DNA from 3 places in the Peribacillus sp. FSL P2-0133 genome. Region 2 is predicted to be linked to each of the others. Evidence: riboswitches for the same ligand, from Rfam matches in the RefSeq annotation. Region 2 holds a riboswitch; each other region holds the start of a gene.
The links. Region 2 has a riboswitch for S-adenosylmethionine ahead of MKY17_RS11650 (Na+/H+ antiporter NhaC family protein). Riboswitches for the same ligand answer to the same signal wherever they lie in the genome.

Region 1 (4,290 bases), 2.7 Mb from region 2:
CAGGAACATGAAGCGGGATATCCAAACCGAAGATATCATCTTTGATCGTTTCGATGTTCGCTAATTCACCTTCAAGTGCAGCTTGTACCATTGCACGAGTGTAAGCAAGTTTCATACGGCTTCCAGTTCCGTATGCACCGCCAGTCCATCCAGTGTTGACAAGGTATACCTTTGCATTGTGCTCGTCAATTTTATCACCAAGCATCTCAGCATAGCGTGTAGCTGGAAGCGGTAAGAATGGTGAACCGAAGCAAGTGGAGAATGTAGCTTCCGGTGAAGTTACGCCTCTTTCAGTACCAGCCAATTTACTAGTGTATCCGCTTAGGAAGTGGAACATTGCCTGTTCTTTGGAAAGCTTGCTGATTGGAGGCAGAACGCCTGAAGCATCAGCTGTCAAGAAAATGATTGTATTTGGGTGTCCTGCAATACTTGGGTTCACGATGTTATCGATCGCTTGCATTTGGTAAGCAGCACGAGTGTTTTCAGTCAATGAACTGTCATCATAGTTCGCTTCACGTGTATCCGGATCAACAACAACATTTTCCAGTACGGCACCGAAACGGATCGCATCGAAAATTTGTGGTTCTTTTTCACGTGAAAGGTTGATCGTTTTAGCATAGCAGCCGCCTTCGATATTGAATACGCCGTTAGAAGACCAGCCGTGCTCGTCATCGCCAATCAGTTTACGGCTAGTGTCTGCAGACAAAGTCGTTTTGCCTGTACCGGACAGTCCGAAGAATAAAGCGACGTCCCCTTCACGTCCTACGTTAGCAGAGCAATGCATTGGAAGGATTCCAGCCTCTGGAAGTAAGTAGTTCATGATCGAGAAGATCGATTTTTTCATTTCTCCTGCATATTCCGTTCCGCCGATCAGGATGGTACGGCGTTCAAATGAAACGATGATGAAAGTTTCGGATGCAGTTCCATCAACTTCCGGGTCTGCTTTGAAGTTAGGTGCAGAAAGGATTGTGAATTCAGCTTCGTGACCTCTCAGTTCCTCTTCGTTTGGACGGATGAACAACGTATGGGCGAAAAGGTTATGCCAAGCATATTCATTAATAACACGGATAGGAAGACGTGATGATTCGTCTGCACCAGCGAAACCTTTAAAAACAAAAATCTCTTCTTTTGCTTTTAGGTAGTCAACTACTTTATTATATAGTTTATTGAACACATCTTCGGAAATTGGCTGGTTCACTGAACCCCAATCGATTTTATCTTTAACTGATGCTTCTTCAACGATATATTTATCTTTAGGTGAACGACCTGTATATTTGCCAGTTTCAGCTTTTACCGCACCGGTTGAAGTTAGAACGCCTTCATTTCTGCTTAATACTTTTTCGACCAATTGAGGAACTGAAAGTTGAGTTTGCACATTGTTTCCTGTTAATAATTGGTGTAACTCATTAGAAACGTCTACAGAATTCATATATGAGATACCTTCCTTTGTTTAAGTTTTTAGATTACAATTAGTATAACACATTCATCTAATTAGTCTATACTATTTCTTTTAATTTGTGATTATTTTCAGTTGGTTGCGTTAATCATTTTAATCCGGCAGGAACCGATTCAGGATAATCGCATAAACTTTCATGAAGAAAATTTTATTTTAATAGGAAGTAAGTAAGCAATATATGTCTAAAGGGAAAGTCAGGATGTCGTTTCTTTTCGGATGCTCTTTACATTATTATTAATGGCAATTTACAACATTTCTATTCGTATTTTGCATTGTAAACCCTTCTAGGACGTTGTATCAACATGTTTTTTCAAATGAACGCCATTCTGGGTGGAAATGTTCTTTTTAGAAAAGCATTGACAAGTTCCAGCCAGATACGATAATATCTTAAATTGTACGGATTCTCTTATCCCGAGTTGGTGGAGGGACAGGCCCTTTGAAACCCAGCAACCTGCCATATTGAACTTGACTCCAAGATCGATCGCCGAAAATAAAGCGAAGGTCTTCAAGGAATAGTGGTGATGGTGCTAACCTGAGCAAGGTAAAAACCCTTGAACGATAAGAGTGAAAGGATAGAAGACAGAATGTTAAACCTTTCCTCATTTGCCAGGGAAGGTTTTTGTGTTTTTTATAAGTAATTCTGTGTCTATAGTTGAAACTAATGAGGGAAACGAGTTCCGTAAAAATCAGGCTTTTGCCTGCAACATACTAACTTCCAAGGAGGAAATATGATGTCAAAGAAACGTCTATTTACTTCTGAATCTGTTACAGAGGGCCATCCGGACAAAATTTGTGACCAGATTTCAGATTCCATTTTAGATGCTATCCTAGCTAAGGATGCAAATGCACGTGTTGCGTGTGAAACTAGCGTAACTACAGGTCTTGTACTTGTTGCTGGTGAAATTACAACGTCCGCTTACGTGGATATTCCGCGTATCGTTCGTGATACGATTAAAGGAATTGGCTATACACGTGCGAAATACGGTTTCGATGCTGAAACTTGTGCCGTGTTAAGTTCCATTGATGAGCAGTCTGCCGATATCGCAGCTGGTGTCGATAAAGCATTGGAAGCTCGTGAAGGAAACATGTCAGAGGAAGAAATCGATGCAATCGGTGCAGGGGACCAAGGTCTTATGTTCGGATTTGCTTGTAATGAAACAGAAGAGCTTATGCCGCTTCCGATTTCATTGGCACATAAACTTTCATTCCGCTTAGCACAAGTTCGTAAAGATGAAACTCTTGCTTACTTACGCCCTGATGGTAAAACACAGGTAACTGTGGAATATGATGAAAATAACGTTCCTGTACGTGTAGATACGATCGTTATCTCTACACAACATGATGCAGAAATTACGCTTGAACAAATTCAAGCCGATCTAAAAGAACATGTAATCAAAGCAGTCGTTCCAGCTGAATTGATCGATGCCGATACTAAGTACTTCATCAACCCGACTGGCCGTTTCGTAATTGGCGGACCTCAAGGAGATGCTGGTCTTACTGGACGTAAAATCATCGTTGATACTTACGGCGGATACGCTCGTCACGGCGGCGGTGCATTCTCTGGTAAGGATGCTACTAAAGTTGACCGTTCTGCTGCATACGCTGCTCGTTACGTTGCGAAAAACATCGTGGCAGCCGGCCTTGCCGACAAAGCTGAAGTTCAATTGGCATACGCAATTGGTGTGGCAGAGCCAGTATCTATCTCAATTGATACGTTCGGAACTGGTACAGTTAGCGAAGAAGTCCTTGTTGACCTAGTTCGCGCTAACTTCGACCTTCGTCCAGCAGGTATCATCAAAATGCTTGACCTTCGTCGCCCGATCTACAAACAAACAGCTGCCTACGGACACTTTGGCCGTACAGATGTAGATCTTCCATGGGAACGCACGGACAAAGCAGAAACATTAAAAGCTCAAGCGTAATCCATATAAAAAAGGTGTCCCGCAATTAGCGGGGCACCTTTTTTATGGATTGATTTTGCCTTCACCGGGAATAATTCAAGAAATCCCAAAGAAATTCAACTTACGTGCAATACGCCGTGAGTAAGGGGCATTTACAAGTTTGTTTGGGTCAACTACGAGTGAGTTAGAGCGGTTTACTCTTGAGTTAGAGCGGTTTACTCGTGAATTAGAGCCATTTACTCGTGAGTTAGAGTAGTTTACTCGTGAGTTTGTAGCAATTACTCGTGAGTTAGAGCGGTTTACTCGTGAATTAGAGCCATTTACTCGTGAGTTTGTAGCTTTACTCGTGAATTAGAGCCGTTTACTCGTGAGTTAGAGTAGTTTATTCGTGAGTTTTTAGCCTTACTCGTGAATTAGAGCCATTTACTCGTGAGTTAGAGCGGTTTACTCGTGAGTTTGTAGCAATTACTCGTGAATTAGAGCGGTTTACTCGTGAGTTTGGAACGTTTACTCGTGAGTTTCAGTACAATACTCGTAACTTTCAGTCAATTCATTTTATTCGTTCGGCCGTTTTATAGTATTGGCCTTTTTCGGCGTATTCACGTACGATGCGTTCCATATCCTGGCGATCTTCTTCGTTGATTTCGCGAATGACTTTAGCTGGACGTCCGAATGCCAACATGTTCGGTGGTATGACTTTACCTTGGGGAACGAGACTGCCGGCACCGATGAAGGCCCCTTCGCCGATTTCGGCTTCATCTAGTACGATCGATCCCATGCCAATCAAAGCTCCTTTGCGGATTTTACAGCTATGTAAAATGACCTGATGGCCAATGGTTACTTCATCCTCGATGATCAATGGATTATTTGGGCTTTGGTGCAGGATGCTGTTATCCTGTATACTGACCTTTTTCCCAATGATGGTTGGGGATA
Region 2 (4,290 bases):
TACTCGTTTTTGGATTATCGTTATTTGCCCTAATGAAATTACGCTGGCACCCAGCCTATGTAATTATTCTTTCTGGTTTAGTTGGTGTTGTCCTCTATTCATGACAAATGCCTCACGCAAAACCATTATCAATATGGACCGGAAAGAAGCACAGTTATTTTGGTTATGGAAAAAATTTGTCTATCATAAATTAAAGAAATATCAAACAGATGAATTGGTATTTTCAGGTCAGATGAAGACGGCCTTGATTAGTTTAGGACACTTATTCTGAAATAAGAGCGAGGGTGACTTCTGAATAATTTTTATGCTTATGTTTTAGTATTTCGATCATACAGAAAACACCCTGTATCCAATGATCCAGGGTGTTTTTCATTACCTATTCTCATTTTAAGAAGTACGTTTCTTCGCTACATCTTCTCCAGGCCGAAACCGTGGAAAACCAATCAAGATGGCAACGACTCCACAAAATCCAATTAGTATTGGGTAATATGAATACGGCAAGATGCTTATCGGTGAAATCTTTGCTACTCCTGCTGCAACAAGCAGCTGTGCCCCATATGGAATCAACCCTTGGATACAACAGGCAAAAACGTCAAGTAAGCTCGCCGATTTACGCGGATCAATCCCATACTTTTCAGCAATATTTTTGGCAAGTGGCCCGGCAATGATAATCGAAATCGTGTTATTTGCCGTTGAAAGGTTCGTCAAACCAACAAGCCCGGCAATGCTGAATTCCGCCCCTTTTTTTGATTTGCTATTTCGGGTCACGAGGTGGAGTAGATAATCGATGCCACCATTATGTTTGATTACAGCAACCATACCTGCAATTAAAATGGCAAGGAAGGATATTTCATACATTCCCGCCATTCCTTCACCAACTTTTTGAATGACACCCAACGGTTGATAACTTCCATCCGCCAAGCCGATTATTCCGGCAAATACAATTCCGATAGAAAGGACCAGGAACACATTGACTCCTGCCAATGCAGTGATCAATACGCAAAGGTATGGAAGAATCTTCACCCAATTATAAGAATTTTGGGTGATGTCGGCTTGTTCACCCATCGTTAAAATTCCAAGAATGGCACATGTGATGATGGCCGCAGGTAAAACGATGAAAAAATTCACCTTAAACTTATCCTTCATTTTCGTTCCCTGTGTTCGAACTGCAGCGATTGTCGTATCTGAAATGAAGGATAGGTTATCTCCAAACATCGCACCACCAATAACGGCAGCCATTGAAAAGGCAAGCGAAATATCGGTTTGCTCGCTAATTCCCACCCCGATAGGTGCTAGGGCTACAATCGTTCCCATGCTAGTCCCCATAGATAGAGAAATAAAACAAGCGATAATGAATATCCCTACCATTAAAAGATTTTGCGGAAAAACGGCTAAGGCAAGATTCACCGTTGATTCAACTGCCCCCATGCCATTTGCAACTTCGGCAAAAGCGCCGGCTAAAAGGAAAATGATAACCATTAACATAATATTGGCGTCACCGGCACCTTTACAGAAAATATCAACCTTTTGATTGAAACTTTCTTTCCGATTCATTGCCAATGCAGCTGCTGATGCAATAGAAATTGCTACAATCACCGGAAATGAATAAAAATCTTTAGTGACGATTCCGGACCCTATAAATAAAATTAAAAATACGACAAATGGAATCAAAGCCCATGGATTCCCTTTATTGTTTGCACTCATGATGTACACCTCTTTTTATTTTTCCCATGACATGTGTCATAGCTTTTATTCTTTTAACAGTTTTCGCAAATAACACCAATTTGAACTTGATTACCCATTCATGGAGCTATAGCTAAAAAAACTGTCAGCATAAAAAAGACCCCTTCTATTAAACAACAAGAAGAGGTCTTTTAATTTATAAAAAACACCCTCCTTATCTTTCAGGCGAAAATCAGCCTGCTGGATTTGGCACAGCACTCCTATTAAGTCCGCTGCCGAGACATCTTCGGGCCAGTCCCTCCGTCTCTCTTGATAAGAAGATCAAAATTATATAATTTATAAAATATTACGATGCCTGTCAGAAAAGTACCAGGCTGGAAGCTTGCTGAAACCATCTTAGTTTGTGAAAGTGACATCGAAGTCGTTTTGAAAAGCAAATATAAGAGTACAGCATTTTGTCTATTTTCGCAAGGTTTAGTTTTAAAGTATTCACATGCACTTCTTACTGATTAATAAGAGATCTTGAAATGTGCAGTTAATCAGTACAATGAGTCTTCTATGATATTTATCGGGACGGAATTAATATAAAAAGAGGTCTAATGACCTCTCAGCAAATTTGTTGTATTAGGTTAGGTGAATTTTTTTTAGTCGAGTTCACATCAGTCGATACCTCAAAAGCTTCCATTAGTTCCGAATCGAATGACTTTAAATACTGCTGCAGATATGCAGGATCATTAATGGATGGATTCAACCAATCTTTTTCATCTTCTGGATTAAGGATTACAGGCATGCGATCATGAATGCTGGTCATCAGCTCATTAGGAACGGTTGTTATAACGGAGCACGTGTAGATGCTGCGGCCTTCAGGGGATTTCCAGGATTCCCATATACCGGCCATTCCAAATGGAGCATGATTCTTCAGTTTTATTCGCATCGGTATTTTTCTTTCTGGTGTCTTCTTCCATTCATAAAATGAGTCAGCGATTATCAAGCATCTCTTCTTCTTATACGCATTCTTAAAGCTAGCTTTCTCTGCAATGGTTTCCGCTCTGGCATTGATCATTTTATAGCCCACTTTTTCGTCTTTTGCCCAGAAAGGAATGAGTCCCCACCGAAGATATCCAAGTCGGTTCATTGCCCCGTCATTAATGACGGATAGCACGGATTGGGAGGGAGCAATATTGTAGCTGAATTGGTATTCCTCATCAAATGATCCTTGAATATCAAACCGATCTTTTATTTCTTCAATGTCAGTGAAAAGGGTGAAACGTCCACACATAATATCGCCTACCGTATTAAGATTTATTACAGTGTAACAAATGGAACGGGAAGGCACAAATCAGCGTTCTAAAATCCTGATGTCGGTAAATGGTTGATTAAATAATTCGCTGGAAATCAAAAGGGTGCCAAGGACTTCTCTTTCATCTTCAGCTTTAATGATTTCCGACAAAATTAAGGTACTGCCATTCCTTACCGTTACTTTATATTCCTTCATGGAATCCCCCCTCAAAAGGCTAGATGGTTGTTATTATAAACCAAAAACCCACAAGTATCAGTATTGAACTATGGCAGAGTCATGGTTAATCTTCTAATGAAGAGGCCGCATGGAGGTTCCTTTACACTTTAAAGGGTTAGTCGAACAATGCCCGGGACCATAAATCCTTGATAGGCGGCAAAAAAAGACTGTCCATGAATGATTCATGGACAGTCAGGATCTGTCAAAGGTTTTTCGCTTCAATACCGATAATTGATTAAGGAGATGGCATTGAGGAAAGCCATTCATTATTTAAAATGCAGTAAAACCTCATTTATTAAATGTGCTGCCAATGTAACGGTTTTATTATTTTCGTCCAACGAAGGATTCACTTCCGAGATATCAAAGGAGAGGATCTTTTCATTCGATACGATATGCCTGATAATGGCACGGACCAATTTCGGATTCAGTCCAAACGGCGATGGAGCACTTACCCCAGGTGCGTAGGCTGAATCAATAACGTCTGTACATAATGTAAGAATAATGTAGTCATATTCCTTAGCGAAATCATTTATCCGCCGCTTAGTTTCATCCATTTCGTTCAATGATAAATCTTCTTCCAAAATGTAGTCAACCTTACTTCTCTCGGCAGTTTCAAACAGTGCCTTCGTATTCCCCTGCTTCTGAATTCCGATACATAAATAGCCACAACTTTGATCTTCGTCCAAAATCTGCTTAAACATCGTTCCTGATGAACTTTCTTTTTCATAAGGCCTCATATCAAAGTGAGCGTCAATATTAATGATCCCCAATCTAGCTTTGGGTCCAATGGATTTCCTAATCCCAAGATAATGGCCATACAGGGTTTCGTGCCCTCCCCCAAGTATGATAGGAATCGCTTTACTCTCCAGTATCCGGGTAACAGCCGATCCCAGTTGGGATTGGGCGGCCTCCATCTCTGTACCTTCACATATTACATCGCCAGCATCCACCAGCTCGGTTTGGGAGGGTAAATGGCAGGGTAATTTTGCCAATGACTGCCTAATATGATCAGGCCCCTCTGCAGCACCAATCCTGCCTTTATTCCTTTTGACGCCTTCATCACATTTGAAGCCAATCAATCCAAAGGTACT
Region 3 (4,290 bases), 830 kb from region 2:
ATAAACTATAATTGGTTTATGCGTGTTTGAACGCAACACCTGTATGGCTTCCGTGATACCTGATACAGGCGCACAGTTGATGCCGATTGCTGCAATTTGCTCACTGTCCCCAAACAATCTGGTACACTCCTCAAGCAATGTACCGTCACTAATCGCTTTTTCATTTTTCAATGAAAAGGATAGCCAAGCATAGACCTCTGGGTAATCTTTCAATAATGAATGCAATACTTTTGCTTCTTGCAGGGAAGGTATCGTTTCAAATGCTAAAATGTCAGCACCGGCTTCAATCAAAGCAGATATTCGCGAGCGATGAAATGCAGTTAAAGTTTCATCTGAAACACCATAGTTTCCTACATACTCTGAACCATCTGCAAGGTAAGCCCCATATGGTCCAACCGATGCAGCAACCAATGGCTTAGGTCTAATCGTTTGATATTCTTCTTCCTTCCAAAATTCATCTCTTGCTTCCCTTGCAAGTAAAACCGTTTTCCGGATTAGTTCCAAAGCCTCTTCCTCTTGTATTCCGCGGAGGGCGAAACCTTCAACTGTTGCTTGGTAGCTTGCCGTTATCGCACAGTCAGCACCAGCCCGAAAGTAGTCAGAGTGAACTTGATAAATCACTTCTGGATTTTCAAGTAATACACGTGCAGACCACAGGGGATCGTCCAAATCGCACCCATGCCTTTCAAGCTCTGTAGCTAGAGCCCCGTCCAAAATCATGACTGAATGATCTCGTAATATTGCGTCAATTGGGCTAATTTTATTCTTCATGTTCTACTCCTCTTTTTCTTTATAGTTTGTGTCAGATAATAACTTCCATAGCAAAACAAAATAAAAGGAATGCCACAATATAGTGCAATTCGTTGTGTAGGATCAAATGCAATTCCTATGCAAGAAGCAAGACATAGCAAAAAAGAAACGATTGGTATGAGTGGATATAATGGTGTATGATAAGCCAAATCATTTACTGAATTTCCTTCGTTTATAAATCGTCTGCGAAATAGAAACTGTGACGCGCTAATACTCATCCAAACTACTACCACGGCTAGTCCAGAAATGGATACAAGCACTATATATACAGTATCCGGTGCAATAATACTCGAGAAAAGGGCTAAACCACCTCCCAACATACTGAAAAAAACTGCATTTATCGGAACACCCCGTTTTGTCAATTTTGCAAATATGGGTGATATTGTTTTCTTATCTGCAAGCGACCAAAGCATTCTGGATGATGCATATAATCCTGAATTTGCAGCAGACAAAATGGCAGTTAATATAACAAAGTTCATAATATCCGCTGCATACGGCACTCCAATTCGTTCGAGAACTGCAACAAAGGGGCTCTCTAGTACGCTTGCATCCGAAATAGGCAATAATGCGGATAATACAACAATGGTTCCTACAAAAAAGATAATCAATCTCCATAATGTCATACGGATTGCCTTTGGTATCGTTTTTTCTGGGTTCACTGTTTCTCCAGCTGCAATTCCGATTAATTCAGTTCCAGAAAATGCGAAATTCACCGCGAGCATCGTCATTAGAATGGCAAAAGCACCATTCGGAAATAAACCTGCACTTGTAAAATTGGATAATAACGGAGCTGATTGTGAATTAATTATTGGAATAAAACCTACCATTGCTGCAGCTCCCAGAATAATAAATATCACAATAGCAAATACCTTTATAGACGCAAACCAGAATTCGGATTCAGCGAAAAACTTAACGGTCCACGCATTTAAAGCCAAGACCAATATGGCAAATAGAGCACTCCATATCCAGACATTGATTGATGGAAACCATCGCTGCATCAACAATCCTGCAGCCGTAAATTCCGAACCTAGTGCAACAGTCCAGGTTAGCCAATACAACCAGGCTACTGTATACCCTGTCCCTGGTCCGATGTATTTGGCTGCGTAGCTATGAAACGCGCCTGTCTCGGGCATATGTACTGCCAGTTCACCAAGACATAGCATGACTAGATAAACCACTAAAGCTCCAATCAGATACGAAAGGATGGTGCCGAATGGGCCAGCCTGTTGAATCGTATAACCCGAACTTAAGAATAAACCAGTTCCAATCACCCCGCCAAGCGATAGCATTATTATATGCCGTGCTTGCATTTCCCTTTGAAAATCATGTTTTCTTTTGTTCTCCATTCTTACTCTCCTTAATCTTGGATCCAGAAAAAACGAAAACGCACTCTAAAAGAGTGCGTTACTGACAAATAAACACGTACGGTCTTATCTATCAAGGTTTCACCCCCTGGAATTAGCACAGTGTCTTTGTAGACCTGCTGCTGAGGTTTCATAGGGCCAGTCCCTCCACCTCTCTGGATAAGAAATTATTTTTTTATAACTTTATCAATCTATGAAAAAATTGTCAAGTTTTGTTTCGGATTGTAAAGACTTCCTTTAAAATTCTAACGATCATGGCACCGGCGGCATAAATATGATATGGTTGCTCGTTTTTGGAACAGTCGCTTACCACATTAAAATTGCAGATAAAGCTAACCGGGTAATTTTGATTTTAAAAAATGACGCCATCTTAAAAAGATGACGCCATTTATTCTTTCTTTTCACTTAAGGACGTTCTATTTCAAATAATTCCCCTAGTTTTGTATAAGTATGACCCGCTAATCTTGCTACAGGTTTTAGCCCGTTTTGGTCAATTCTTCCATTATGGTAAATATCTTGCTCGATATGATAGCAGACTATTTTCCCTATCAATAAATCACAACCAGGTTTATTCTGGGAACCTGCCAATGGTATCGCCTGCTCTAATGTACATTCAAAGCGTACCTTCGCTTCTTGCAATCCTGGTACGGATACCTTATCACTAACAGCCGGCGTGAAATCGGTAAGACCCAATTCACTTTCGTCGGATGGGAGTTCCTTGGCCGTTCGATTTGCATCAGCTACATTATTCTCATCAGTGATATGAACAACGAATTCACCTGTTTGAATTGCATTTCGTGCCGTGTCCTTTGAAACCCCTTCTTTCCGTTGAACAGAAATGGAAATCATCGGAGGATTTGAACTGACTATGTTAAAAAAGCTGAACGGCGCTATATTGATTGTACCGGTTTCGGATTGTGTCGTAACGAGTGCTATAGGTCTCGGTATAATGCTTCCAGTTAAAAACTTATAATTATCCCGTTCAGTCAGACTTTCAGGATTAACAGAAATCATCTTCATTCCCTCTCATTCTTATAAAAAGTTCTTTTGAAACCATGAACCCGCTGCCTCAACCTCTGAACGTGTTAGCTGATGACCGTAATTTTCCCACTGAACATCCACTGTAGCACCAGCTTGCAGTAAAAGTTGATTAAGTTCATCAGTTTCTGCTGCCGGGCAAATCGGATCGTTTTTACCTGCAGCGATAAATACAGGTATATCCGAAAGGGACGGCAATGCAATCCCTCGTCTAGGCACCATAGGGTGATGAAGAATCGCTCCTTGTAATGCCCCTTCGAAATGGAACAGCAAACTTGCCGCTATATTTGCACCATTGGAATAACCTAATGCTACCACTCTTTCACGGTCGAAGTCATATTTTTTGGACGCTGATTCCAAGAAGTCATAAAGCTCCTTCGTACGAAAGATCAAATCTTCTTCATCAAAAACCCCTTCGGATAACCGGCGGAAAAAACGAGGCATTCCGTTTTCAAGTACATTTCCCCGTACGCTCAATACGGATGAGCCCGGTGAAACCATTTCCGCTAATGGCAAGAGATCTGTTTCCGTTCCTCCAGTGCCATGTAAAAGCAAAAGCAATGGCGCTTCTGGATTACTTCCTTTTTGAAAAATATGCTTCATCATTTATCCTCCTCCAGTACTCTCGGCACTGCCGGCAGTAACGTTTTCTCCATGATCTCCCTTTTTTCTTCCAGCCATGGCGGCAGCATTAATTTACTGCCCATCGTTTCCTTCGTTTCATCATGAGCGAAGCCAGGTGGATCTGTGGCAACTTCAAAAAGTATGCCTCCATCTTCCCTGAAATAAATGGCATCGAAGTATTGACGGTCTGTAAAGGGTGTCACACCATAGCCATGGTTGGCGATATGCTCCCTCCATTCTTTATGATCTTCATTATCGATTGCACGCCATGCAATATGATGGACGGTTCCCACTCCGATTTTCCCATTTGGCAACACCGTTTTTTTAACATCTATCAAATTTCCGATGTCCGATGTGGATTTGAAGCGGATGTAATCGCCCTCTTCCCCAATTTTTTGCAGGCCCATCACTTTCTCTAAGAGTTCCATCGTTTTGAACGGTTCTGACGTCAATA

Region 1: another riboswitch for S-adenosylmethionine. It lies ahead of metK (methionine adenosyltransferase); the one in region 2 lies ahead of MKY17_RS11650 (Na+/H+ antiporter NhaC family protein).
Region 3: another riboswitch for S-adenosylmethionine. It lies ahead of mmuP (S-methylmethionine permease); the one in region 2 lies ahead of MKY17_RS11650 (Na+/H+ antiporter NhaC family protein).

The regions. Positions count from the first base shown of each region.
Region 1 covers NZ_CP150254.1:5,178,769-5,183,058, reverse strand. Annotated here, with positions in the region: gene pckA (phosphoenolpyruvate carboxykinase (ATP)) at 1-1,429, opposite strand, end outside; SAM riboswitch class I at 1,860-2,021, shown strand; gene metK (methionine adenosyltransferase) at 2,185-3,378, shown strand; gene MKY17_RS24925 (gamma carbonic anhydrase family protein) at 3,908-4,290, opposite strand, start outside.
Region 2 covers NZ_CP150254.1:2,432,001-2,436,290, reverse strand. Annotated here, with positions in the region: gene MKY17_RS11660 (chromate transporter) at 1-104, shown strand, start outside; gene MKY17_RS11655 (hypothetical protein) at 101-271, shown strand; gene MKY17_RS11650 (Na+/H+ antiporter NhaC family protein) at 388-1,704, opposite strand; SAM riboswitch class I at 1,895-2,002, opposite strand; gene MKY17_RS11645 (SOS response-associated peptidase) at 2,291-2,962, opposite strand; gene MKY17_RS11640 (hypothetical protein) at 3,023-3,178, opposite strand; gene hutG (formimidoylglutamase) at 3,466-4,290, opposite strand, start outside.
Region 3 covers NZ_CP150254.1:3,266,610-3,270,899, forward strand. Annotated here, with positions in the region: gene mmuM (homocysteine S-methyltransferase) at 1-771, opposite strand, end outside; gene mmuP (S-methylmethionine permease) at 768-2,156, opposite strand; SAM riboswitch class I at 2,238-2,340, opposite strand; gene MKY17_RS15555 (flavin reductase family protein) at 2,580-3,188, opposite strand; gene MKY17_RS15560 (alpha/beta hydrolase) at 3,207-3,815, opposite strand; gene MKY17_RS15565 (ring-cleaving dioxygenase) at 3,815-4,290, opposite strand, start outside.